One region of the Streptomyces sp. NPDC002306 genome, then DNA from elsewhere that is predicted to be linked to it. Evidence: riboswitches for the same ligand, from Rfam matches in the RefSeq annotation. Region 1 holds a riboswitch; each other region holds the start of a gene.

The links. A riboswitch is a leader RNA that binds a small molecule or an ion and turns the genes downstream of it on or off. The one in region 1 is predicted to bind S-adenosylmethionine.
Region 2: another riboswitch for S-adenosylmethionine. It lies ahead of ACWCQK_RS12045 (aminotransferase class V-fold PLP-dependent enzyme); the one in region 1 lies ahead of ACWCQK_RS00930 (amino acid ABC transporter permease).
Region 3: another riboswitch for S-adenosylmethionine. It lies ahead of thrC (threonine synthase); the one in region 1 lies ahead of ACWCQK_RS00930 (amino acid ABC transporter permease).

The regions. Positions count from the first base shown of each region.
Region 1 covers NZ_JBSFCK010000001.1:208,569-215,857, forward strand. Annotated here, with positions in the region: gene ACWCQK_RS00905 (LLM class flavin-dependent oxidoreductase) at 1-119, opposite strand, end outside; gene ACWCQK_RS00910 (putative leader peptide) at 192-278, opposite strand; gene ACWCQK_RS00915 (GNAT family N-acetyltransferase) at 334-1,050, opposite strand; gene ACWCQK_RS00920 (transporter substrate-binding domain-containing protein) at 1,126-2,151, opposite strand; gene ACWCQK_RS00925 (amino acid ABC transporter ATP-binding protein) at 2,249-3,043, opposite strand; gene ACWCQK_RS00930 (amino acid ABC transporter permease) at 3,040-4,017, opposite strand; SAM riboswitch class IV at 4,402-4,511, opposite strand; gene ACWCQK_RS00935 (glutathione S-transferase C-terminal domain-containing protein) at 4,579-5,484, opposite strand; gene ACWCQK_RS00940 (putative leader peptide) at 5,619-5,729, opposite strand; gene paaE (1,2-phenylacetyl-CoA epoxidase subunit PaaE) at 5,930-7,039, opposite strand; gene paaD (1,2-phenylacetyl-CoA epoxidase subunit PaaD) at 7,039-7,289, opposite strand, start outside.
Region 2 covers NZ_JBSFCK010000005.1:6,203-13,491, reverse strand. Annotated here, with positions in the region: gene ACWCQK_RS12070 (NlpC/P60 family protein) at 1-379, opposite strand, end outside; gene ACWCQK_RS12065 (NYN domain-containing protein) at 590-1,933, opposite strand; gene ACWCQK_RS12060 (hypothetical protein) at 1,971-2,210, opposite strand; gene ACWCQK_RS12055 (rhomboid family intramembrane serine protease) at 2,370-3,104, shown strand; gene ACWCQK_RS12050 (Lrp/AsnC family transcriptional regulator) at 3,101-3,382, shown strand; gene ACWCQK_RS12045 (aminotransferase class V-fold PLP-dependent enzyme) at 3,407-4,768, opposite strand; SAM riboswitch class IV at 4,949-5,065, opposite strand; gene trpD (anthranilate phosphoribosyltransferase) at 5,203-6,267, opposite strand; gene qcrB (cytochrome bc1 complex cytochrome b subunit) at 6,411-7,289, opposite strand, start outside.
Region 3 covers NZ_JBSFCK010000008.1:123,863-131,151, forward strand. Annotated here, with positions in the region: gene ACWCQK_RS18205 (extracellular solute-binding protein) at 1-671, shown strand, start outside; gene ACWCQK_RS18210 (DUF3263 domain-containing protein) at 710-949, shown strand; gene otsB (trehalose-phosphatase) at 1,105-1,974, shown strand; gene ACWCQK_RS18220 (alpha,alpha-trehalose-phosphate synthase (UDP-forming)) at 2,009-3,466, opposite strand; gene ACWCQK_RS18225 (glucosyl-3-phosphoglycerate synthase) at 3,572-4,543, opposite strand; SAM riboswitch class I at 4,726-4,865, shown strand; gene thrC (threonine synthase) at 4,883-6,166, shown strand; gene ACWCQK_RS18235 (MoaD/ThiS family protein) at 6,163-6,438, shown strand; gene ACWCQK_RS18240 (cold-shock protein) at 6,869-7,075, shown strand.

The DNA of each region.
Region 1 (7,289 bases):
GCGGTGAACAGCTCACGGGGGCGGGCGGCCGGATCACGCCAGGAGGCGGGGTGCCAGCCGGTGCCGTCGAGGGCGACGGCGAGATGGAGGGAGGGCGAAGCAGCGGGAGTCGAGGACACGGGGGTGCCTTCCTGGAGGTCCGTACGAGAGAGCCGGCCGCACGCGACAGGGCGGGCCAGGCGGGGAACGGGTCAGGAGCAACAGAGCGCGCCGGCCACGCGCTGGAGGTCGATGTGCTGCCGGGAGTGGAGGTGCGCGGAACGCGGTGTGCCGATCACGTTCGTCCCTCCCTCGTCAGGGCGTGCTCACACGCGCGGTACGACTCGTCCTGGCTCACAACGCCTCGACCTCACCGGTTGTTCCCGGTGCGCGCACCGACAGGATGGTCGAGCGGCGGCGGAGGGTGAAGCCGAGGGACTCGTAGAGGCGGATCGCCGGGGTGTTGTCGGCGGCGGCGTGCAGGAAGGGGGTGTCGCCGCGGTCCCGGATGCCCGCGGCGACCGCGCGGATCAGCCGGGTGCCGAGGCCCCGGCCGCGGTGGTCCGGGTCGGTGCAGACCGCGCTGATCTCGGTCCAGCCGGGCAGCCGGAGCCGTTCGCCGGCCAGGGCGATCAGCCGACCCTGGTGCCGGATGCCGAGGTAGGTGCCGAGGGCGACGGTCCGTTTCAGGAACGGGCCCGGACGGGTACGGGCGACCAGGTCGAGGATCTCCGGCACGTCGGCGGGGCCGAGCCGGACCGCCTCCGGGGCGGCCTCGGTGAACAGCGTCTCGGTGGCGACGAGTTGGACGCCCACTCCCCCGCCGACGGTCTCCCAGCCGGCCGGGACCCCGTCGACCGGTTTGATCGTCACGGCGGTTCCGGGACCGACGAGGGTGCGCAGGTCGTCCCAGGCGGCCGGGTCCGTGGGGTCGGCGAGCGCGGCGAAGGCGTAGACGTCGGCCGGGTAGCGGGCGGCGCGCCCGAACCGTTCGGCGAGGTGGGCGTGGGGGCCGGTGAGCGCGGCCCAGACGGCGTTGTCGAGCGGGTGCGGGTGGGGCGGGCGGGCCACGGAGGCGGGGTCCTTCCTGCACGGATTCGGCCGAGCCGGCTCGGCTCGCGGGAGCGCGGGTCCTCCCCGCGCCGGTCAGGAGTCGGTCAGCGGCAGGCCGGGCGGGTCGATCTCGGACTTGGCGACGGCCTCGTTGGAGAGGTTCCAGGCGGCCAGCCACTTGGCGTACTGGCCGTTGTCGATGAGGTGGTTGATCGCGTCGGCGAGGGGCTTGGCGAGGCCGCTGTCCTTCTTGGCGGTCGCCGCGATCAGACCCTGGAGGGACGCGCCCGCGCCGGAGTACGTGCCCGCGTTGGCGGTCGGCGTGTTCGTGCTCGCCGTCTGGGTGACGTGGTAGGCGACGCTCGGGTTGGGGGCGAAGTAGACGTCGATCTTGCCGCTGTTGAGCGCAAGGTAGGTGCTGTTGGCGTCCTGGAAGTACTTGATGGTGAGCTTCTTCCCCTCGCTCTCCAGCTTCTTCTTCCACGCGATGAGGATGCGTTCCTGGTTGGTGCCCGCGCCGACCGAGACGGTCTTGCCCGCGAGGTTCGCGTAGTCGCCGTCGAACTTCCAGCCGGCGGACTTCAGCGTCTCGAAGGCGAGGTTGTCCTGGCGGTAGGAGGCGAACTCGTACTTCTTCTTGCGCTCCTCGGTGTCGGTGACGTTGGTGAAGGCGACGTCGACCTTGCCACTGTCGATGCCGACGAAGAGGTTCTCCCAGGTGAATCTCTTCACCTCCGGCTTCAGGCCGAGCACCGCGGCGACCAGGCGGGCGAGGTCGGGCTCGGAGCCGGTGAGGGTCTTCTGGTCGCTGCCGACGTACCCCAGCGGGGCGGAGCCCGAGGGCAGGGTGCCGCTGCCGATGACCAGGGTGCCGCTCTTGCGTACGGAGGCGGGCAGTTGGGCGCTGATGGACTTGACCTCGGAGACCTTGACGGTGGTCTCCTGGGCGGCGCCGTTGGAGACCCGGCCGAGGGTCACGCTGCCCGAGGCGGCGCTGTCGGTGGTGGTGGCGGCGTCGCTCTCGCCGCCGCAGGCGGCGAGTCCGGTGGCGAGGGTGGCCGCGGCGGTCGCCGCGGTGATGCCACGGAGGAGGCTGCGTCGGGTGAAGTGGGCAGGCATGGCCGTCCTTTGTCGCTGAGGGGCGGAAGCTGATGAGGCAGGACTGAGGAGACGCAGGGGTGGTGCTGTGTGGGGGGAAGCCGGGGCCGAGGCGGGGTCAGAGCACCTTGCTGAGGAAGTCCCGTGTGCGCTCGTGCCGGGGCTTGTCGAGCACTTCGGAGGGCGGTCCCTGTTCGACGATCTTTCCGCCGTCGATGAAGACGACCCGGTCGGCGATCTCGCGGGCGAAGCCGACCTCGTGGGTGACGATCACCAGCGTGGTGCCGCTGGTCGCCAGATCCTTGATGACGGCGAGGACCTCGCCCACGAGTTCGGGGTCGAGCGCGGAGGTCGGCTCGTCGAAGAGAATCACGCCGGGACGCAGGGCGAGGGCGCGGGCGATGGCCACGCGCTGCTGCTGGCCACCGGACAGCTGACGCGGATAGGCGCCGGCCTTGTCGGCGAGGCCTACCCGGTCGAGCAGTTCGCGGGCCAGTGCCTGGGCGGCGGCCTTGCCGAGCTTCCCGGTCGCCACCGGCGCGGCGGCGACGTTGTCCAGCACGGTCAGATGCGGAAAGAGGTTGAAGTTCTGGAAGACGAAGCCGATACGGCCGCGTTGGGCCAGGATCGCGCGCTCGCTCAGCTCGCGCAGCCGTCCGCCGTGCCGACGGACGCCGATCGGTTCGCCGTTGAGGCTGACGTGGCCGATCTCCGGCTTCTCCAGGTGGTTGATGACCCGCAGCAGGGTCGACTTGCCGGAGCCGGACGGGCCGAGGATCACGGTGACCTCCCCGGGCCGTACGGTCAGGTCGACTCCGTCCAGCACCCGGTGGGTGCCGTACCACTTGTGCACGTCGTGCACCTCGACGGCGGCGGGCGCGGCCTCGGCGGTGGTGAGCGTCTCGGTGGTCATACGGCGGTCTCCCTGCGCGCACGGTCACGAAGGTCCCGCAGGCCGGTGCGCAGCTTCTGCAGCGGGGTCGGCGGCAGGGAGCGCGTGGCGCCCCGGGCGTAGTACCGCTCGACGTAGAACTGGACGACGGACACGAGGCTCGTGAGGATCAGGTACCAGACGGTGACGACCAGGAGCAGCGGCACGATGTCACCGGGGTAGGTGGAGCCCATGCTCTGCGCGGAGCCGAACAGGTCGAGCAGCGAGACGTAGAAGACCAGTGAGGTGCTCTTGATCAGGCCGATCAGCTGGTTGACGTAGTTCGGGGTGATGGAGCGCAGTGCCTGTGGGAAGACGATCCTGCGGAACTGGTAGCCCTTGGGCAGGCCGAGGGCCGAGGCGGCCTCGTGCTGGCCCTGGTCGACGGAGAGGATGCCGCCGCGCACCACCTCGGCGGCGTAGGCGGCCTCGTTCAGGCTCAGGCCGATGACGGCGACCACCATGTCGGTGGCGAGCCGGGACTCGTCGAAGGAGAAGAAGGCGGGGCCGAAGGGGACTCCGACGCTCAACGTCCGGTACAGGGCGGAGAAGTTGTACAGGAACAGCAGCACCACGATGAGCGGGATGGAGCGCAGCGCCCAGACGTAGGTCCAGCTGGCGGCGCGCAGCACCGGGCTCTTCGAGAGTCTGGCGAGGGCCAGCAGGATGCCGCCGAGGAGGCCCAGCACCGCGCTGTAGGCGGCCACTTCGAGGGTGATCAGCAGTCCGTCGAGGATCGTCGGGCGCAGGAACCAGTAGCCGAAGCGGTCCCACTGGTAGAAGGGATTGGTCACCAGGCCGTGGACGAACTGGGCGATCAGGACCAGGGCGACCGCGGTGGCGATCCACCGTCCGGGCCTGCGCAGTGACTGAACACGCTGTGCGGTGAGCTTTTCTGACGGAGTGTCGGTAATGGGTGCGGCGGCGAGGGTGACGGCGCCTGGGGGTTCGCTCATGAAGGGCTCCGGCGGGAGTCGGACACCCCGGTTCACGGCCGGCGTGGGCCTGCTCACGGCCGCGGCAGGGTGGCGGGAGCCACTCCGGGAGGCGTACGCGGGCACGGCGCACGGATGCGTGCGAAGAACCGGGGCGAGGCGGACAACGGCACACCGCGCGGGCGGTGTTCGTCAGGAACGCGAGGTCGGGGCGGTGTGCGGAGTCAGCCCCGACAGCGGGCACGGCCCGGTGCGGTACACAGTGCGCTGTTCACGCGGAGCAGGTCGACGGCGCGGTCGACGACGAGTGGGCGGGCGTACGGCCGTACGCAGCCCTGGGCACGGCGGGCGGCCGTCCTCACAGCTGCGTACATGTCCGTCACCGTCACTCTTCCGGCCCGTGGGGCCTCGCGCTTACCGAAACGTCATCCGGTCCGGTCGTCACCTGGGGCACCCCACCGCGGTGCGAGGGTTGCCGGTCAGCAAGCCAGGGCTTGTCGCTGACGCTCATGACCGATCTGGTCCGTATGTTAGGTCAGTCGCCCGAACGTATGTCAACGCCCGTCCACTTGGCGGACCGGTTCACGGCCGGTCGACCTGCGGCCGGGTGCCGCCGTGGCCCGCCGCGTGGGCGGCCCAGTCCAGGATCTGGACGGCCGATCCGGCGGCCTCCAGGCCGCGGCAGTGGGCGTGGTGGCGGCGGGCGATGCCGTCGAGGTCGAGGTGGGCGCCGAAGGCCGGGTGGGCGGCCAGGCGCCGGGCGTAGGCCCACAGGGCCGGGTGGCCGACGAGGCGGTGCACGGCGGCGGCGTCCAGGTGGTGCCGGTGCACGGTGTCCAGCCTGACCAGCGTCACCCACAACTCGACGTCGGCGGCGGTGAGTTCGTCGCCGACGAGCCAGGGCCGGCCGGAGAGGCGGCGGTCCAGCGTACCGAGCGCGCCGAGCAGGAGGTCGAGGGCGTCGGCACGCTCGGCCGCCCCGGCGTCGGCCTGTCCGGCGCGCTGCGCGGCCTCGTCGATCCCCTGCGCGCACAGCCGTCGCACGGTCTCGGTCTCCGCCTCGGTACCGCACGGGTACAGCGCGGGACGGCCGCCGCCGAAACCGCGCGCCAGGTCGCGCATGATGTCCGGGGCGTGGGTGCTGACGATCCGCCCCGACCAGCTGTCGCTGAGCACGGGCGCGAGGGCCGGTCCGGTGTAGTGGTGGGCGCTCGCCTCGTACAGCGGGCGCAGTGTGGCGTGGCCGCCGTCGGGACAGTCGGGGACCGCCGGCAGAAGCGTCACCGGACAGTCCTCGGCGAGGCCGAGCAGGCTGTGGGTGACGGCGATGCGCAGGCCGTCGGGACAGGCGGTGGACAGGTGCAGACGGTAGCGGCGGGGCACGGCGTAGTGCCCGCTGCGCGCGTCCCGGCCGATGCGGCCCCGGAAGGCGCGGGTGGACGGTACGGACCGGGCGGACGACACGGTGGCCTGAGGTGTGACGGACATGGCTCTCCCCTGGAGCGGGCGCGTGGACGTGGGCGCGGCGGAAGCGACGTCGGACGGGGAACGGGGTGCTCACCGGTACGGCCGGCGCGGGCCTCCTCGGCCGGGCGCCGTGGGTACGCCGGTGGTGGCCCGGCTCAGGTCAGGGGGCTGATGGCGCTGCACACCCGTTGCAGATCGATGTGCCGGCGGGAGGTCAGCAGAGGCGAACGGCCCACTCGCGCGGTGACCGGCCCAAGGCGCCTCATGTTTCCCTACCTGTTCACTAGGATTCCCCACTGGAGTGTCGATCCGCCCCGGGCCGCCGTCAAGAGGGTGTCCACGCAGCGGTCGGGAATCATCCGCGAGACCCCGCCGGTCCGCGTGCCGGGGCGCCTCGCCCGCGCCTCCGCCGTGGGGTCCGGGCCGCCGCGCGGAAAACGTCACGAAGCGGCGGCCCGGCGGGTGTTCAGCTGTCGTAGTCGACCGTCAGCTTCTCCGAGACCGGGAACGACTGGCACGTCAGGACGTAACCCGCGTCGATCTCGGCGCGCTCCAGCGCGAAGTTGCGGCGCATGTCCGCCTCGCCCTCGGTGACCAGCGCACGGCAGGTGCCGCACACCCCGCCCTTGCAGGCGAAGGGGAGGTCGGGGCGGGTCCGCTGGGCGCCGTCGAGGAGGGACCGCTCACGGGAGAGGGCGGAGGTGGTGGAGCGGCCGTCGAGGGTGATGGTGACCTGGCTGACCGGGCCGGACTCGATGGCGTCCTCGTGGTGGCGCACCTCGCGCACCGGTTCGTCGTCGGCGTAGAACAGCTCCTGGTGGACGCGGTCGCCGGGCACGCCGAGGCCGGCCAGCACCCGCTGGGCGTCGCGGACCATGCCGTGCGGGCCGCACAGCCACCAGTGGTCGGCGCCCGGCACGTCGACGAGCGCGCCGACCAGGGCGGTGAGCCGCTCGGCGTCGAGCCGCCCGGAGAGCACCTCGGCCTCGCGGGGCTCGCGGGAGAGCACGTGGGCGAGCTGGAAGCGGGTCGGGTACAGATCCTTGAGGTCCGCCAGTTCGTCGGCGAACATCACCGTGTCGGTGCGCCGGTTGCCGTAGAAGAGGGTGACCCGCGAACGGGAGTCGGCGGCCAGGACGGACTCGGCGATGGACACCATGGGCGTGACGCCGGAACCCGCCGCGACCAGGACGTGGTGACCGGGCTCGGTGAGGTCGGGGGTGAACGCGCCCGTGGGAGCCATCACCTCGACCGTGTCACCGGGCCGCACCTCGCCGACCAGCCAGGAGGAGAACAGCCCGCCGGGCACCACGCGCACACCGATGCGCGGCACCGATCCGGCCGGGGAGCAGATCGAGTACGAGCGGCGCTCGTCCCGCCCGTCGATCTCGCGCCGCAGGGTGAGCGACTGGCCGGGCGCGAAGGCGAACTCGGCGGCCAGTTCGTCGGGGATCTCGAAACTGACGGCGGCGGCGTCCGCGCACAAGGGCTGGACGGCGGCGACCCGCAGCGCGTGGAAGGCCGGCCGGCGGCGCGGGCTCGGACGTACGGCCGAGGCGGGGGCGGTCGGGGCCATCAGATCTCCTTGACGTACTCGAACGGCTCGCGGCAGGCGAGGCAGCGCCACAGCGCCTTGCAGGACGTGGCGGAGAACCGGGAGGTCTCCTCGGTGTCTAGCGCGCCGCAGCGGGGGCAGGGCACCGCCGTGCGCCGGGTGGCCAGGAGCACCAGGGGCACCGGGCCGGCGGCACGCCGGGGGGCCGCGCCGGGCGGGGCGATGCCGTGCTCGGCGAGCCTGCGGCGCCCTTCGGGGGTGATCCAGTCGG
Region 2 (7,289 bases), on a different contig from region 1:
AGTCGTCCGGGTCGGCCGACAGGAAGAGCTGGAGGGAGGAGTCGATGGAGCCGGTGCGGTACTGCGCGGCGGCGGCCAGGCCCATGCTGTCGCGCAGGCCGTTGAGGTCCTCCTGGCCGCGGGCGACGCTGTCCTGGATGGTGGAGATCTCCTTCTGGAGCTTCTCCTGCTTCTCCTTGGCCCCGTTGTACTTCTCGGTGGCCTGCTCCGCCTCTTCGTAGAGCTTGTCGACCTTGGACTTGACCTCGTCCTTGTTCAGCTTCTCGCTCGGCGCGGCGTTCGCGGCCTGGGCGCTGAGTACGACGGCGGCTGCGGCTGCGGTGGTCAGCACGGTCACGCGTGCACGACTCGGCTGCTTCGGTCGACGGTGGGACGCCACGGAGACGAGCTCCTTCTTGTGAGTGATCACCCGTACGGAGATTCGAAGGCTGACCCTAGTGATGTTTCTGTGATCAGTTCAAATCCTCCGGCGAAAAATCCCGGTTACGCACCGCATTCTTTACACTCAACTCACATGCAGTGATGCCCGATTGACGCTACGTTGCGTGACGGTTCCGTCAATTCGGGCATTAGGTCAGGATCTTGACCTTCAGGACAGGCGCTTGAGAAGGACCGCGGACGCCACCGGCCGCGCGCCCGCGCGGGCCACTCCGTCGGCCACCTCACGGTCGGTGGAGGCGACGATGACCGGACGGCCGGGCGGCTCGGCGCGCACCAGCTGCCGGATGAGCTCGTCGGCCGTCACACCCGGCTTGGAGAACAGCACCCGCACCCCGCGCGGCGGTGCCAGCAGCACCGGCGCGGCCAGTTCGGCGCCGTCGAAGACACAGGTGACCTCCGCGCCGGTCTGCGCGGCGAGCTGCGAGAGCTGTCCGAGCAGCCGCAGCCGCTGCTTCTCCAGCGGCATCTGCGGATAGCCGGTCTTGGTGACGTTGTAGCCGTCGACCACCAGATGCGCCTGCGGCAGCGCGAGCAACTGGTCGAGGATCGCCGGATCGTCCTCGGACAGCGCGCGGTTGGCGATGTCCTTCGGGGTCATCCGGCCGGGCTCGACCGCGTCCACGGTCTCCGCGGGCCGTACGGACACGGGCGGCAGCGCCAGTTCCCGGCGCAGCCCCTGGGCCGCGTCGAGCACGGTGTCCAGCAGCAGCCGCAGCCGCATGTCCTCGACGCTGCGCCCCTCCCGGGCCGCCCTGCGGCTCGCCTCCAGGGCCGCCTCCACCTCGCCCAGGCGCCCCTTCAGGCGCCGCGACTCGCTCTCGGCGGAGGACACCTGCGCCTGCGTCTCGGCGCGCACGGCCTCGATCTCGGCCTGCACCTTGCGCAGCGCCGCCTCGCCGCGCTTGACGTCGCTGAAGGCCGCGCGCAGCTTGCGGTGAAGCGATTCCGCTTCCCGCTTCGAGGCGTCCAGTTCGGTCCGCAGCCGCTCGGTCTCGGCCCGGGTCTGCTCACGGGAGCGGTCGAGCTCCTCGCGCAGCCGCTCCAGCTCGGCGCGGCTCTCCTCGTCGGCCCGCTCGGCGTCCGCGCGCAGCGCCTCCTCGCCGGCCGCGGTCACCAGCTTCACCCAGCCGGTGGGCCGCAGCACATAGGCCGCGGCCGCCACGTCCAGCGGGTCCGCGGCCGGGGGCGGCGAGCCCGAGTCGAGCGCGCCGCAGAGTTCCGGCTGCGCCTCTCTGAACTTCTCGCCGATCCGCTGCCGGAAGAGGGTGTCCGCCTCCAGCGCCGCGGCCATGGCGTTGCCCGCGAACTTGACCCGACGATTCGGGGCGAAGCGGGCGTACTGCCGTAGCTGGGCGGGCAGTTCCCCGAGGGTCAGCCCGCCGAAGCCGTCCGAGACGATCTGCACGACCCGGCGCCGCACGCCGTCGGGCAGGGGACGGTCGAGCACCTCGGCGGCGCCGTCGCCCGGCCCCCCGCCTGCGCTCTCCACCATCCGTCACACCCCAATACCTGTGCGGGGCCGCTCCCTCTCAGGAGCCGGCGCCCGGCCTGTCCACGAGCTCCACCTGATCCACCGCGTTGCACCAGCGGCAGCGCACCGACTCGATGGTCTCACTGACCACCTCGCGCTCCTCGACGTTCGGCGCACCGGCCAGGTCGAGGTGGACGTACTCCACCACCTTCGACGAACGGGTCACGTCGAAACGCGTGAGGTTGCCGCAGAGGGTGCAGCGCCACCGCGTCGAGGCGGTCGGCAGGGGAACCGTCATCGGGGCTGTTCGCCTTCCTTCTATTGTCCGTGATGCACCGTGCTCTCCCCGGCGCATGTGGCTCGTAACCCTACGGCCTGGCGGGTACTCATCGCCCGTCCCTCCACGGCGGCGAGGCGGTCTGTCTGAGTGCGTCCCGGTACGTCATGCTCTGTAGCCATGATCAGCAACTGGAACGGAACCGCGGTCAGAGCGTTCCGGAAACCGTCGGCGCCCGTGACGTACGGGCTGATCGCCCTGTGCTGCCTGGTCTTCCTGATCGGCCCGGCGTCGGGCTTCAACCCGGGATACGGCACCGGTGACGGGCTGGCGGCTGCCCAGCGAACGTATTTCCGGCACTGGGGCGTGGTCCCGGCCGACCTGTTCCAGAACGCCGCCGGACAGGCCCTGACACCCGTCACGGCCCTGTTCGTGCACGGCAGCTGGGTCCACCTGCTCGGCAACATGCTCTTTCTCTACGTCTTCGGCGCGATGACCGAGGAGCGGATGGGCCGGGTCGAGTTCACCTTGTTCTACGTCGGCTGCGGCTACCTCGCGCTGCTGGGGTACGCGGTGGCCAACGCCGGCTCCGAGCAGTCGCTGGTCGGCGCGTCCGGGGCGATCTCCGCGGTGCTCGGCGCGTTCCTGTTCCTGTTTCCCCGGGCCCGGGTGACCAGTCTCCTGCCGTTCCTGTTCTTCCTGCCGCTGCGCTTCCCGGCGTGGATCGTGCTGCCCTTCTGGGCCGCCCTGCAATGGGTGGCGGCGGGCCGGGCGACCGAGGGGCCCGGCGTGGCCTATCTGGCGCACCTGGTGGGCTTCGGCGCGGGCTTCCTCTACGCGTGGGTGCGATTCGGCCGTACGACTAGAGTGAGGGCCGCCCCAGCCCCGGCCCCCGAGGGAGAGACCCAGCCGTGATCACCGCGATCGTCCTGATCAAGACCAGCGTGGACCGGATCCCCGAGATCGCGGAGTCGATCGCCGCGCTGGAGTCCGTGAGCGAGGTCTTCTCGGTCACCGGCACCTACGACCTGATCGCGATGGTGCGGGTGCGCCAGCACGAGGATCTGGCGGAGGTCATCCCGGGCCGGATCAGCAAGATCCCCGGCGTGGAGGGCACGGACACGCACGTGGCCTTCCGGACGTACTCCCAGCACGACCTGGAGGCGGCGTTCGCGATCGGTCTCGACTCCTGACCACCGCCTCCCGGGACCGCGCGGTCAGGCCGCCGGGACGCAGCGGCCGTCCTCGGTCCGGTACCGCCACTTCGCGCCGTCCCTGACCAGCTCCCGCACCGCGGTCACGAACCGCTCCACGTGCTCGTCCGGCGTCCCCGCGCCGAAGCTCACCCGGATCGCGTTGAGGGACTTCTCGCCCGGCGCGGCCTCGGGGGCACCGCACTCGCCCTGGTCGCCGGGGTCGCCGCCCAGCAGGGTGCGCACCAGCGGGTGGGCGCAGAACAGACCGTCGCGGACGCCGATGCCGTACTCGGCGGAGAGCGCGGCGGCGAAGTGGGAGCTGTTCCAGCCCTCCACGACGAAGGAGATCACGCCCACACGCGGGGCGTCGTCGCCGAAGAGCGACAGGATCCGCACCTCCGGGACCTCGGCGAGGCCCGCCCGGACCGTGTCGATGAGGTGCCGCTCGCGGGCCACGAGGGTGTCGAAGCCGGCCTCGGTGAGGGCCTTGCAGGCGGAGGCGATCGCGTAGGCGCCGATCACGTTGGGCGAGCCCGCCTCGTGCCGGGCGGCGCCCTCGTGCCACTCCACGTCCACTGCCCCGTCCGCGCGCCGGGTCACCCGGCGGCTGGCGCCGCCACCCGCGAGGTACGGCTCGGCCGCGCGCAGCCAGTCGGCACGGCCGGCCAGGACGCCGGAGCCGAACGGGGCGTACAGCTTGTGGCCGGAGAAGGCGACCCAGTCGACGTCGAGGTCACGGACGGACACCGGGTGGTGCGGGGCGAGCTGGGCGGCGTCCAGGACGATGCGGGCGCCGTGCGCGTGGGCCACGGCCGCCAGTTCGCGCACGGGCCACAGCTCCCCGGTGACGTTCGAGGCGCCGGTGACACAGACCAGGGCCGGTCCGTGCGGGTCGCGGCCGGCGAGGGCGCGCTCCAGGCCCGCCACCGCCTGACCCGGGGTGCGGGGGGCGTCGAGGCAGGTGACCCGGGCGTTCTTCCAGGGCAGCAGCGAGGCGTGGTGCTCGGTCTCGAAGACGAAGACCTGGCAGTCGGCGGGCAGCGCGGCCGCCAGCAGGTTCAGGGAGTCGGTGGTCGACCGGGTGAAGACCACCTGGTCGTCGGTCCGGCAGCCGAGGAACTCCGCGACGGTCGCGCGGGCGTTCTCGAAGAGGTCCGTGGAGAGCTGGGAGAGGTAGCCGGCGCCGCGGTGGACGCTGCCGTAGTACGGCGCGTACGCCGCCACGTCGTCCCAGACGCGCTGGAGGGCGGGGGCGCTGGCCGCGTAGTCGAGCGCCGCGTAGGTGACTTCGCCGCCCGTGACCAGCGGGACGGTGACATCCCGCCCCAGAACGGGCATCTGGTGACAAATGGTCTGGTCGGCGGCAGCGGTGGGGACGGACATGGGTACTCCCGTGAGAAGCAAGGCGGAACCACCACGCGAGCCGCGCCGGGCGCGAGCGTGGGGAGGGTGAAAGGGGTACGCGGAGGCGGGGCTCTACGCCCTATCGCATTCGCTTGCTCACGGAAGGCTCCCTCGAGGACCAGGACCCCTGGTGCCGCGCTCGCTCAGGAGCGTTCGAGGGGTCCGCGCTTGCCGTGGACCTCGCTGCCCACGACCTGGTCTTCACCCGGGGCACCCCGCCACGGACGGAGGGTTGCCGGACAGTCGGCCGGGGCCTCATGACTGTCACTCATGACCTGGTTCACCATCCTGCCACACGGTCATCGACGCGCAAGGCGCGGTCCGAATCCTGGACCGCGCCTCGCGTCGCACCGGCCGGGGGTCAGGCGTTGCCGACCGATCGGGGGGTCAGGCGTTGCCGACCGATCGGGGGGTCAGGCGTTGCTGACGGCCACCCAGCGCTCCAGCGTCCGCTTGGCCGCGCCCGAGTCGATCGACTCGGCCGCGGCGGCCATGCCGGCCCGGATCTGCTCGGCCAGCGTCCCGGTGCCGGGCTCCAGCGCCACCAGCGCCGCCGCGGAGTTCAGCAGCACCGCGTCCCGCACCGGGCCCCTCTCGCCGTTCAGCAGCCGGCGCGCCACGTCCGCGTTGAACGACGCGTCGGCACCGCGCAGCGCCTCCACCGGCACCAGCTCGACACCGACATCGCGCGGGTCGAAAGTCTCCTCGGTCACCTTGCCGTCCCGGACGATCCACACCCGGGAGGTGGCCGTCGTGGTGAGCTCGTCGAGACCGTCGTCGCCGCGGAAGACCAGCGAGGAGTTGCCGCGCTCGGCGAAGACGCCGGCGATGATCGGCGCCACCCGCGGATCGGCCACCCCGACCGCCTGGGCCCGTACCTTCGCCGGGTTGGTCAGCGGACCGAGGAAGTTGAACACCGTCCGGATGCCCAACTGCCCGCGCGCCGCCGCCACATGACGCAACGCCGGATGGAACTTCACCGCGAAGCAGAAGGTGATCCCGGCCTCCTCGGCGACCTCCGCCACCCGCTTCGGCGTCAGTTCGAGATTGACCCCGAGCTTCTCCAGCACGTCCGAGGCACCCGACGCCGACGACGCCGCCCGGTTGCCGTGCTTGACGACCTTGGCGCCGGTGCCGGCGATGACGATGGAGGACATCGTGGAGATGTTCACCGTCTTCGCGCCGTCGCCGCCCGTGCCGACGATGTCGACGGTGGCGCCCGGCACGTGGATGACGTTCGCGTGTTCGTACATCGCCTGGACCAGGCCCGTGATCTCCTGGACGGTCTCGCCCTTGGCCCGCAGCGCCACCACGAACCCGGCGATCTGGGCGTCGGTCGCCTCGCCGCGCATGATCCGGTCCATGGCCCAGGCGGTGCTCTCCGCGCTCTGGTCACGGCCCTCCAGCAGACCGTTCAGTACCGCGGGCCAGGAACGGCCCGCCGCGATGTCGCCTCCAGCGGGGGTCACAGCGCTCATCAGCCGCTCCTGGTTCGTAGACGGTTCGCGGACGGTTCGCGGACCCGAAAAAGCTGGTTACACCCTATCCAGCGCCGGGCACCGCGAAGGGCCCCGCCCGGAGACCGGACGGGGCCCTTCTGTGCGCGTGGCGAGCGCAGCGATCAGTGGTGGCCGTGGCCGCTCGTGATCTCCTTGTACTCGTCGACGGTCGGCTTCGGGATCTGGCTGTCCTCGTCGAAGTACGCCTTGCTGAGCTTGGCGCGCAGCTTCTCGGAGCCCGTCACCTTGCGCTCGACACCGTTCTCGTCGACCGCGGGGCCGATCGCGAGCGGCTGGTACTGGTCGTGCGCGGTGATGGTGTGCAGCTGCTCCTGGCTGAGCGGCTCGTGCACCTCGATGAACTCGCCGTGCGGCAGGCGCTTGATGGTGCCGGTCTCGCGACCGTGCAGCACCTTGTCCCGGTCCCGGCGCTGGAGGCCGAGGCAGATCCGCTTGGTGAGGAGGAACGCGATGACCGGTCCGACGAAGAAGAAGATCCGGACGAACCAGGTGATCGAGTTGATCGACAGGTGGAGGTGGGTGGCCCAGAGGTCGTTGCCACCGCCGACCAGCGTGACCATGTAGATCGTGACCCAGGCGACGCCCAGCGCCGTACGGGTCGGCGCGTTGCGCGGGCGGTCCAGGATGTGGTGCTCACGCTTGTCGCCGGTGACCCAGGCCTCGATGAACGGGTAGACCGCCAGCGCGGCGAGCACGACACCGAAGAGGACCAGCGGGACGAACACGCCCAGGACGAGCGTGTGACCCCAGAAGTTGACCTCCCAGCCCGGCATGAAGCGGATGAGACCCTCGGCGAAGCCCATGTACCAGTCGGGCTGGGCGCCGGTGGACACCTGGTCCGGCCGGTAGGGGCCGATGGCCCAGATCGGGTTGATCTGCGCGATGGCCGCGATGACCGCGATGACACCGAAGACCAGGAAGAAGAAGCCTCCGGCCTTGGCCGTGTAGACCGGCAGCAGCGGCATGCCGACGACGTTCTT
Region 3 (7,289 bases), on a different contig from region 1:
CCGAGACCATGCAGTGGCTGCTGAGCGGCGAGGGCGGCTACACGGCGACCGTCGGCACCTACGACATCGACTCCGCGCAGAACGTCGAGACCTTCGGCTGGCTCAAGAACGAGCTGGTCGGCAAGGGCCTCACCGGACCGGTCGCGCCCGGCAGCCTGAACCGGGCGGCCGCGTTCACCGCCTTCGCCGCCGGTGACGTCGGCATGCTCAACGGCCACCCCTCCCTGATCAAGGCGGCCGCCGAGAAGGGCGTGCGGGTCGGCATGGTGCCGATGCCCGGTGTGAGCGGGCCCGCCGCGTCCGGGATGGGCGTCGCCGACTGGATGGCGGCCTTCAAGAAGAACGGCCACAGCGAGGAGATCGGCTCGTTCCTCGACTTCGTCTACGACGAGAAGAACGTGCTGGCCTTCTCCCGCGCGTACGACCTGCTGCCGGTCACCGTCTCCGCGGCCGACGCCATGGGCACGGCCGCGCGGGACAAGGACCTGAAGCCGTTCCTGGACGGACTTCCCGTCGCCACGCTCTACCCGGTCGGCAAGACCTCCTGGGCGACGGTCAGCGCGGCCGTCAAGAAGAACATCGGCCAGGCGGTGGCGCCCACCGGCAGCCCGTCCGGGGTGCTCGCCGAGCTGGAGGCGACGGCGAACTCCGCGGACGCCGAGGCACAGTAGGCAGCCCGCCTGTCGGTGGCGGGGGCTACCGTGCGGTCATGGACGACGAGAGGGAAGGCCTCGGCCGCCGCGAACGGGACATCCTCGCCCTCGAACGCCGGGGCTTCCCCGGCGCCGGCGCGAAGGAACGCGCGATCCGCGAGGAGCTCGGCCTGGCCCCCGTCCGCTACTACCAGCTCCTGAACGCTCTCCTCGACGACGAGCGCGCCCTCGCGGCGGACCCGGTGACGGTGAACCGCCTCAGAAGAGTGCGGGACTCCCGGCGCGCGGAACGCTGAGCGCGGTGGGCGACCGGGCGCGAGGTTGCGCGTCCGGCCCGGGTCGCCGGGTACCTGGCGCGCGTCACGCACGCGGGTAGCCGGTTCGCGTCACGCACGCGGGTACCCGGCCCGAGTCACGCATGCGGGTGCGGTCGCGCGGATAGGGTCGCCGTATGGGCAGCCATGACACGCACCCCCCGCATCCCGCACCGCCGCCCCTGCCGGCCCCCACGACCCGGGCGGGCCGCGACGCGCTGGACGCCGTCCTCGCCCGCCCGCAGCGCGCGGTGATCGGGCTCGACTTCGACGGCACGCTCGCGCCGATCGTGGCGGACCCCGAGCAGGCCCGCGCGCACCCGGACGCGGTCCCCGCGCTCGCCGTCCTCGCGCCGAAGGTGGCCGCCGTGGCCGTCGTCACCGGACGGCCGGCCGCGGTGGCCGTGCGGCACGGCGGCTTCGACGGCGTCCCCGGCCTGGAGCACCTGGTCGTCCTCGGCCACTACGGCGCCGAGCGCTGGGAGGCCCGCACCGGCACCGTCACCGCCCCGCCGCCGCACCCCGGCGTCGCCGCGGTACGGGCCGAGCTGCCGGGGTTCCTCGACACGATCGGCGCCTGGCGGGGCACCTGGATCGAGGAGAAGGGCCGGGCACTCGCCGTCCACACCCGCCGCGCCGAGGATCCGCAGGCCGCCTTCGAGGCGCTGCGCGGCCCCCTCGCCGAGCTGGCCGCCCGGCACGGCCTGATCGTCGAGCCGGGCCGTATGGTCCTCGAACTGCGGCCGCCGGGCATGGACAAGGGCGTCGCCCTCCAGGAGTTCGCCCGCGAGCTCGCCGCCGAGTCCCTCGTCTACGCCGGTGACGACCTGGGCGACCTGCCCGCCTTCGCCGCCGTCGACAAACTCCGCTCCGACGGCGTCCCGGGGCTGCTGGTGTGCAGCGGCAGCGACGAGGTCGCCGAACTGAGGGACCGGGCGGACCTGGTGGTGAACGGCCCGGAAGGGGTCGTGGACCTGCTGCGCGCGCTGGCGGCCCGGCTCGGCTGACCGGCCCGCCCCGCGGCACCGCGCGAGCGTGCGCTCAGTCCCTCAGCGCACCGAGCTGGTCGAGGAACCACTGGGCCGGCGGCAGCGCGGTCGCCGCGGCGGCCAGGCGCTTCGTCCGCTCCGCCCGCTCGGGCAGCGGCATCAGCAGCGCCTCGTGCAGGGCCCGCGCGGTGCCGACCACGTCGTACGGATTGACGGTGATCGCGTCCTCGCGCAGCTCCTCGTAGGCACCCGCCTCCCGCGACAGCACCAGCGCGCACCCCTCGTCGGAGACCACCGGCACCTCCTTCGCGACCAGGTTCATGCCGTCCCGGATCGGGTTCACGAGGGCGACGTCGGCCAGCCGGTACGCGGCCAGCGAGCGCGCGAAGTCGTCCTTCACATGCAGCACGACCGGAGTCCATCCCGGTGTCCCGTAGGCGGCGTTGATCTCGTCCGCGAGCCGCTGCACCTCGGCCGTGTAGTCGCGGTAGACGGCGAGGTCCTGCCGGGAGGGGTAGGCGAAGGCGACGTGCACGACCCGCTCGCGCCACTCCGGGTGGTCGTCGAGCAGCTGCCGATACGCCAGCAGGCCCCGCACGATGTTCTTCGACAGCTCGGTCCGGTCGACCCGCACGATCGTCCTGCGACCCTCGCCGATCTCCGTCCGCAGCGCGGCCATCCGCTCGCCGACGTCGGCCTGGTGGGACCGGGCGCGCAGGAACTCGGCGTCGGCCCCGAGGCCGTGCACGCCGATCACCGTGGTGCGGGCCGGACCCCCTGAGGCCGGCGTGTGCTCGATCGCCGCGCCCGGCTCGCCGGCCGGTCCGGTCGGGCGGATCCGCTCGGGATCCACCTCCCCGGCGCACTCCGTGAAGGCGCGCGCCCACCGCCGGGTGAGGAAGCCCAGCCGGTCCGCGCCGAGCATGCCCCGCACGATCTGCTCGCGGATGTCGTCCGGCAGCATCCGGAAGTAGTCCGGCGGTGCCCAGGGCGTGTGCGAGAAGTGGCCGATGCGCAGGTCGGGGCGGAGTTCGCGGAGCATGCCCGGCACCAGTGTCAGGTGGTAGTCCTGCACGATCGCCGTGGCCCCGTCGGCCGCGTCCTCGGCCAGCGCCCGCGCGAAGGCGCGGTTGTATCTCTCGTACGACGTCCACCGGCGCCGGAACTCCGCGTCGAAGGCCGGCTCCAGCGGTGTCTGGTAGAGCATGTGGTGGACGAACCAGAGCACGGAGTTGGCGATGCCGTTGTAGGCGTCGGCGTGCACGTCGGCCGGGATGTCCAGCATCCGCACCCCGCTCTCGCCCACACCGCGCCGGACCGCCTCGCGGTCGCCGTCGGACAGGGCGGAGCACACCCACAGCGCCCCCGCGTCCGGCCCGATGGCGGACAGGCCCGAGACCAGCCCGCCGCCGCCCCTGCGGGCGTGCAGCGAGCCGTCCTCGCGCACCTCGTACGAAACCGGGCCGCGATTGGACGCGACCAGCACCTCAGCACCGTGCGTGGAAGCCATACGCCTCAACCTAGCCCGGCCCGGAAACGCTCAAACGTGCGGCAGGCCCGCACAGTCCGGGGATATTTGTATACGACCGCTGGTGACCGTCACTCCGCGCGCGCGTCACGCGACCTTCCGTGACGCGTACTCCGCGATCTCGGCCATGGGCGGACGCTCCTCCGTGTCCACGGAGTACGTGCGTGGCTCGAAGCCGTCGGGGCCCCGCTCGAACTGGGTGAGAGAGGGCCGGATCAGGTGGCCGCGGGCCATGCGCAGCTGTGCGGTGCGGTAGATCGCGGCGGCCATCCGGCCCAGCGCCTGCCCGTCCTGGTGCCGGTGCTTGCGCACCCCGACGTCCACCTGGGCCAGGGCGTCGAGACCCACCAGGTGCAGCGAGTCGACCAGCATGCCGAGCTCCACGCCGTAGCCGACGGGGAAGGGGAGCTGTTCCAGCAGGGAGCGGCGGGCGGCGTACTCGCCGCCGAGCGGCTGCACGAATCCGGCCAGCCGCGGCCAGTGCATGTTCAGCAGCGGGCGGGCCATCAGCTCGGTGACCCGGCCGCCCTGGCCGGCCGTACGGCCGGAGTCGAGCACGTCGGCCCCGGTGCCCAGCGGGCGGTCGTACATGGCCTTGACCAGGTCGATGCCGGGGTCGGTGAGCAGCGGCCCCACGATCCCGGAGACGAAGTCGGAGGAGAACTCCTTCAGGTCGGCGTCGATGAAACAGACGATGTCCCCACGGGTGACCAGGAGCGACCGCCAGAGCACCTCGCCCTTGCCCGGCACGGCCGGGACGCGGGGCAGGATGTCGTCGCGGTGGACGACCCGGGCGCCCGCGGCGGCGGCCACCGCGGAGGTGCGGTCGGTGGATCCCGAGTCGACGACGACGATCTCGTCGACGAGCGGGACCTGCTGCATGAGGTCGTGACGGATCACGGCGACGATGTCGCCGACCGTCTCCTCCTCGTTCAGCGCGGGCAGGACGACGGAGACCGACTGGCCCCTGGCGCGCTTCGCGGCGAGGATCTTGTGGAGCGGGCGATCGGTCACGGACCAGGAGCGTGTGCTCAGCCAGCGCTCGACTTCTTCCAGCACAGTGGCGGCTCCTTCTACGTTCTCGCGGCGGGAGGTGGTGCCTGTCGTGCCGACGGCTGACGGGCCCGGGCATCTCGCGGTTCGGACGGTTATCTCAACTGTCCTGGCCTTCGGTTACAGTCTTGAACAACGCGGATGACCATCGCATGTCCAGGGTGGCCCCGCCGTTCACAACTTCATACCGCTCATCCAGAGGGGCAGAGGGATACGGCCCGATGAAGCCCCGGCAACCCTCCAGTCGGTTCTCGTTCACGCGAGGCTCCCGGCTCGGGAAGGTGCCAAATCCGTCTCACGGCGAGGTGCGCCGTGAGGAAGATGAGGAGAAAGGGCCTCGCCTCCATGGCTGTGCAGACCGCTGCAAGCACCACCAACTCCGTCGATCTGGGCCCCGCCGCGGCGCTTTCCTGCCGCGAGTGCGGACACCGCGTGCCGCTCGGCCCGGTCTTCGCCTGCGAGGAGTGTTTCGGCCCGCTCGAGATCGCCTACGACTTCTCGGCCTACGACACCGAGGAGCTCCGCAAGCGCATCGAGGCGGGCCCCGCGAACATCTGGCGCTACGCCCCGCTGCTGCCCGTCCCGGCCGACGTGGCGACCAAGCCCAACATCAACCCCGGCTGGACCAAGCTCGTCCAGGCCGACAACCTGGCGCGCGAGCTCGGGGTGACCGGCGGGCTGTACGTGAAGGACGACTCCGGCAACCCGACGCACTCCTTCAAGGACCGGGTCGTCGCCCAGGCCCTGGAGGCCGCGCGCGCCTTCGGCTTCACCACCCTCTCCTGCTCCTCCACCGGCAACCTGGCCGGCGCGGTCGGCGCCGCCGCCGCGCGGGCCGGCCTGCGCTCCTGCGTCTTCATCCCGCACGACCTGGAGCAGGGCAAGATCGTCATGGCCGCGGTCTACGGCGGTGAACTCGTCGGCATCGAGGGCAACTACGACGACGTGAACCGCTTCTGCTCCGAGCTGATCGGCGACCCGGCCGGCGAGGGCTGGGGCTTCGTCAACGTCAACCTGCGGCCGTACTACGCGGAGGGCTCGAAGACCCTCGCGTACGAGATCTGCGAGCAGCTCGGCTGGCGGCTGCCCGACCAGCTGGTCGTCCCGATCGCCTCGGGCTCCCAGCTCACGAAGATCGACAAGGGGCTCCAGGAACTGATCAGGCTCGGGCTGGTCGAGGACCGGCCGTACAAGATCTTCGGCGCGCAGGCGGAGGGCTGCTCGCCGGTGTCCGTGGCGTACAAGGCCGGCCACGACGTGGTGCGGCCGCAGAAGCCGGACACCATCGCCAAGTCCCTCGCCATCGGCAACCCGGCCGACGGGCCGTACGTCCTCGACATCGCGCGCCGCACGGGCGGTGCCGTGGAGGACGTGACGGACGAGCAGATCGTGGACGCGATCAAGCTGCTGGCGCGGACCGAGGGGATCTTCGCGGAGACGGCGGGCGGGGTGACGGTGGGCGTGACGAAGAAGCTCATCGAGGCCGGCCTGCTCGACCCGACGAAGACGACCGTCGTGCTGAACACCGGCGACGGCCTGAAGACCCTGGACGCGGTGGCCGGCACCGGCCTCACCACGACGATCCGCCCGAACCTGGACTCCTTCCGAGAGGCTGGCCTCGCATCATGAGCGTCAACGTCCGCATCCCCACCATCCTGCGCACCTACACCGGCGGCCAGGCCGAGGTGAGCGCCGAGGGCGCGACCCTCGCCGAGGTCATCTCCGACCTGGAGAAGAACCACACCGGCATCGCGGGCCGCGTCCTGGACGACGAGGGCAAGCTGCGCCGGTTCGTCAACGTGTACGTGAACGACGACGACGTCCGCTTCGAGCAGGGCCTGGCGACCGCGACCCCGGACGGCGCGGGTGTCTCCATCATTCCGGCGGTCGCCGGAGGCTGATCATTACCATCGGTAACCGAGATTACCGAGAGTTCATCGAATTGCCCCCTCCGTGAGAGAAGCGGAGGGGGCAATTCAGTGTGGTTGAGCGCGGTACAGTTGGGGAAGCCGCCCCCGATTCCAGGGCGGGCGACCTTCGCAGCCCGCTGGACTGCCGATAAGAAGCAGCCAAAGTATGCAGGCCTTTTGCGCCTTTCGCTCCCTATGCCTGGCCCAACTTGCCCTGAAACCAGGCGAATTGTAGGTAGATTCCGGACCCGTCATGCCCGGATTTCTCGTCCGATTGACCTGTTGCAGACGGCAGTTGGACAGATACATTCAGCCGCGGTCGACGCGTTCCGGCGCACGCCCCCGGCCAATGGGGGGTGAGGTCTGACCCGGATTCGCGAAGTGCGGATCTGTGCAAGGGCCAGTAATAGGGGAGTTAGGCATGGCTCAGGGCACCGTCAAGTGGTTCAACGCGGAGAAGGGGTACGGCTTCATCGCGGTCGACGGTGGTGCGGACGTGTTCGTCCACTACAGCGCGATCCAGATGGACGGGTACCGCACCCTGGAAGAGGGCCAGCGGGTCGATTTCGAGATCTCGCAGGGTCAGAAGGGGCCGCAGGCGGACATGGTCCGCCTGGCGACCGGCTGAAGCACGCGCCGACTTACTGCAGCGACGTTCTTCTGTACTGCTCGAAGGGCTCGTATCCCACGGGGTGCGAGCCCTTCGGCCTGCCCGGGGTCCGCCGCGCGCGCCCCCGGATCACCGGCCCGCGCCGGCGTCCGTCCGTCACCCGACCGCCGCCTCCCGTCGTGCCTGCCGCGCGGGCGCACCTTGCACTCGGGCGGGGCGAGTGCTAATCATT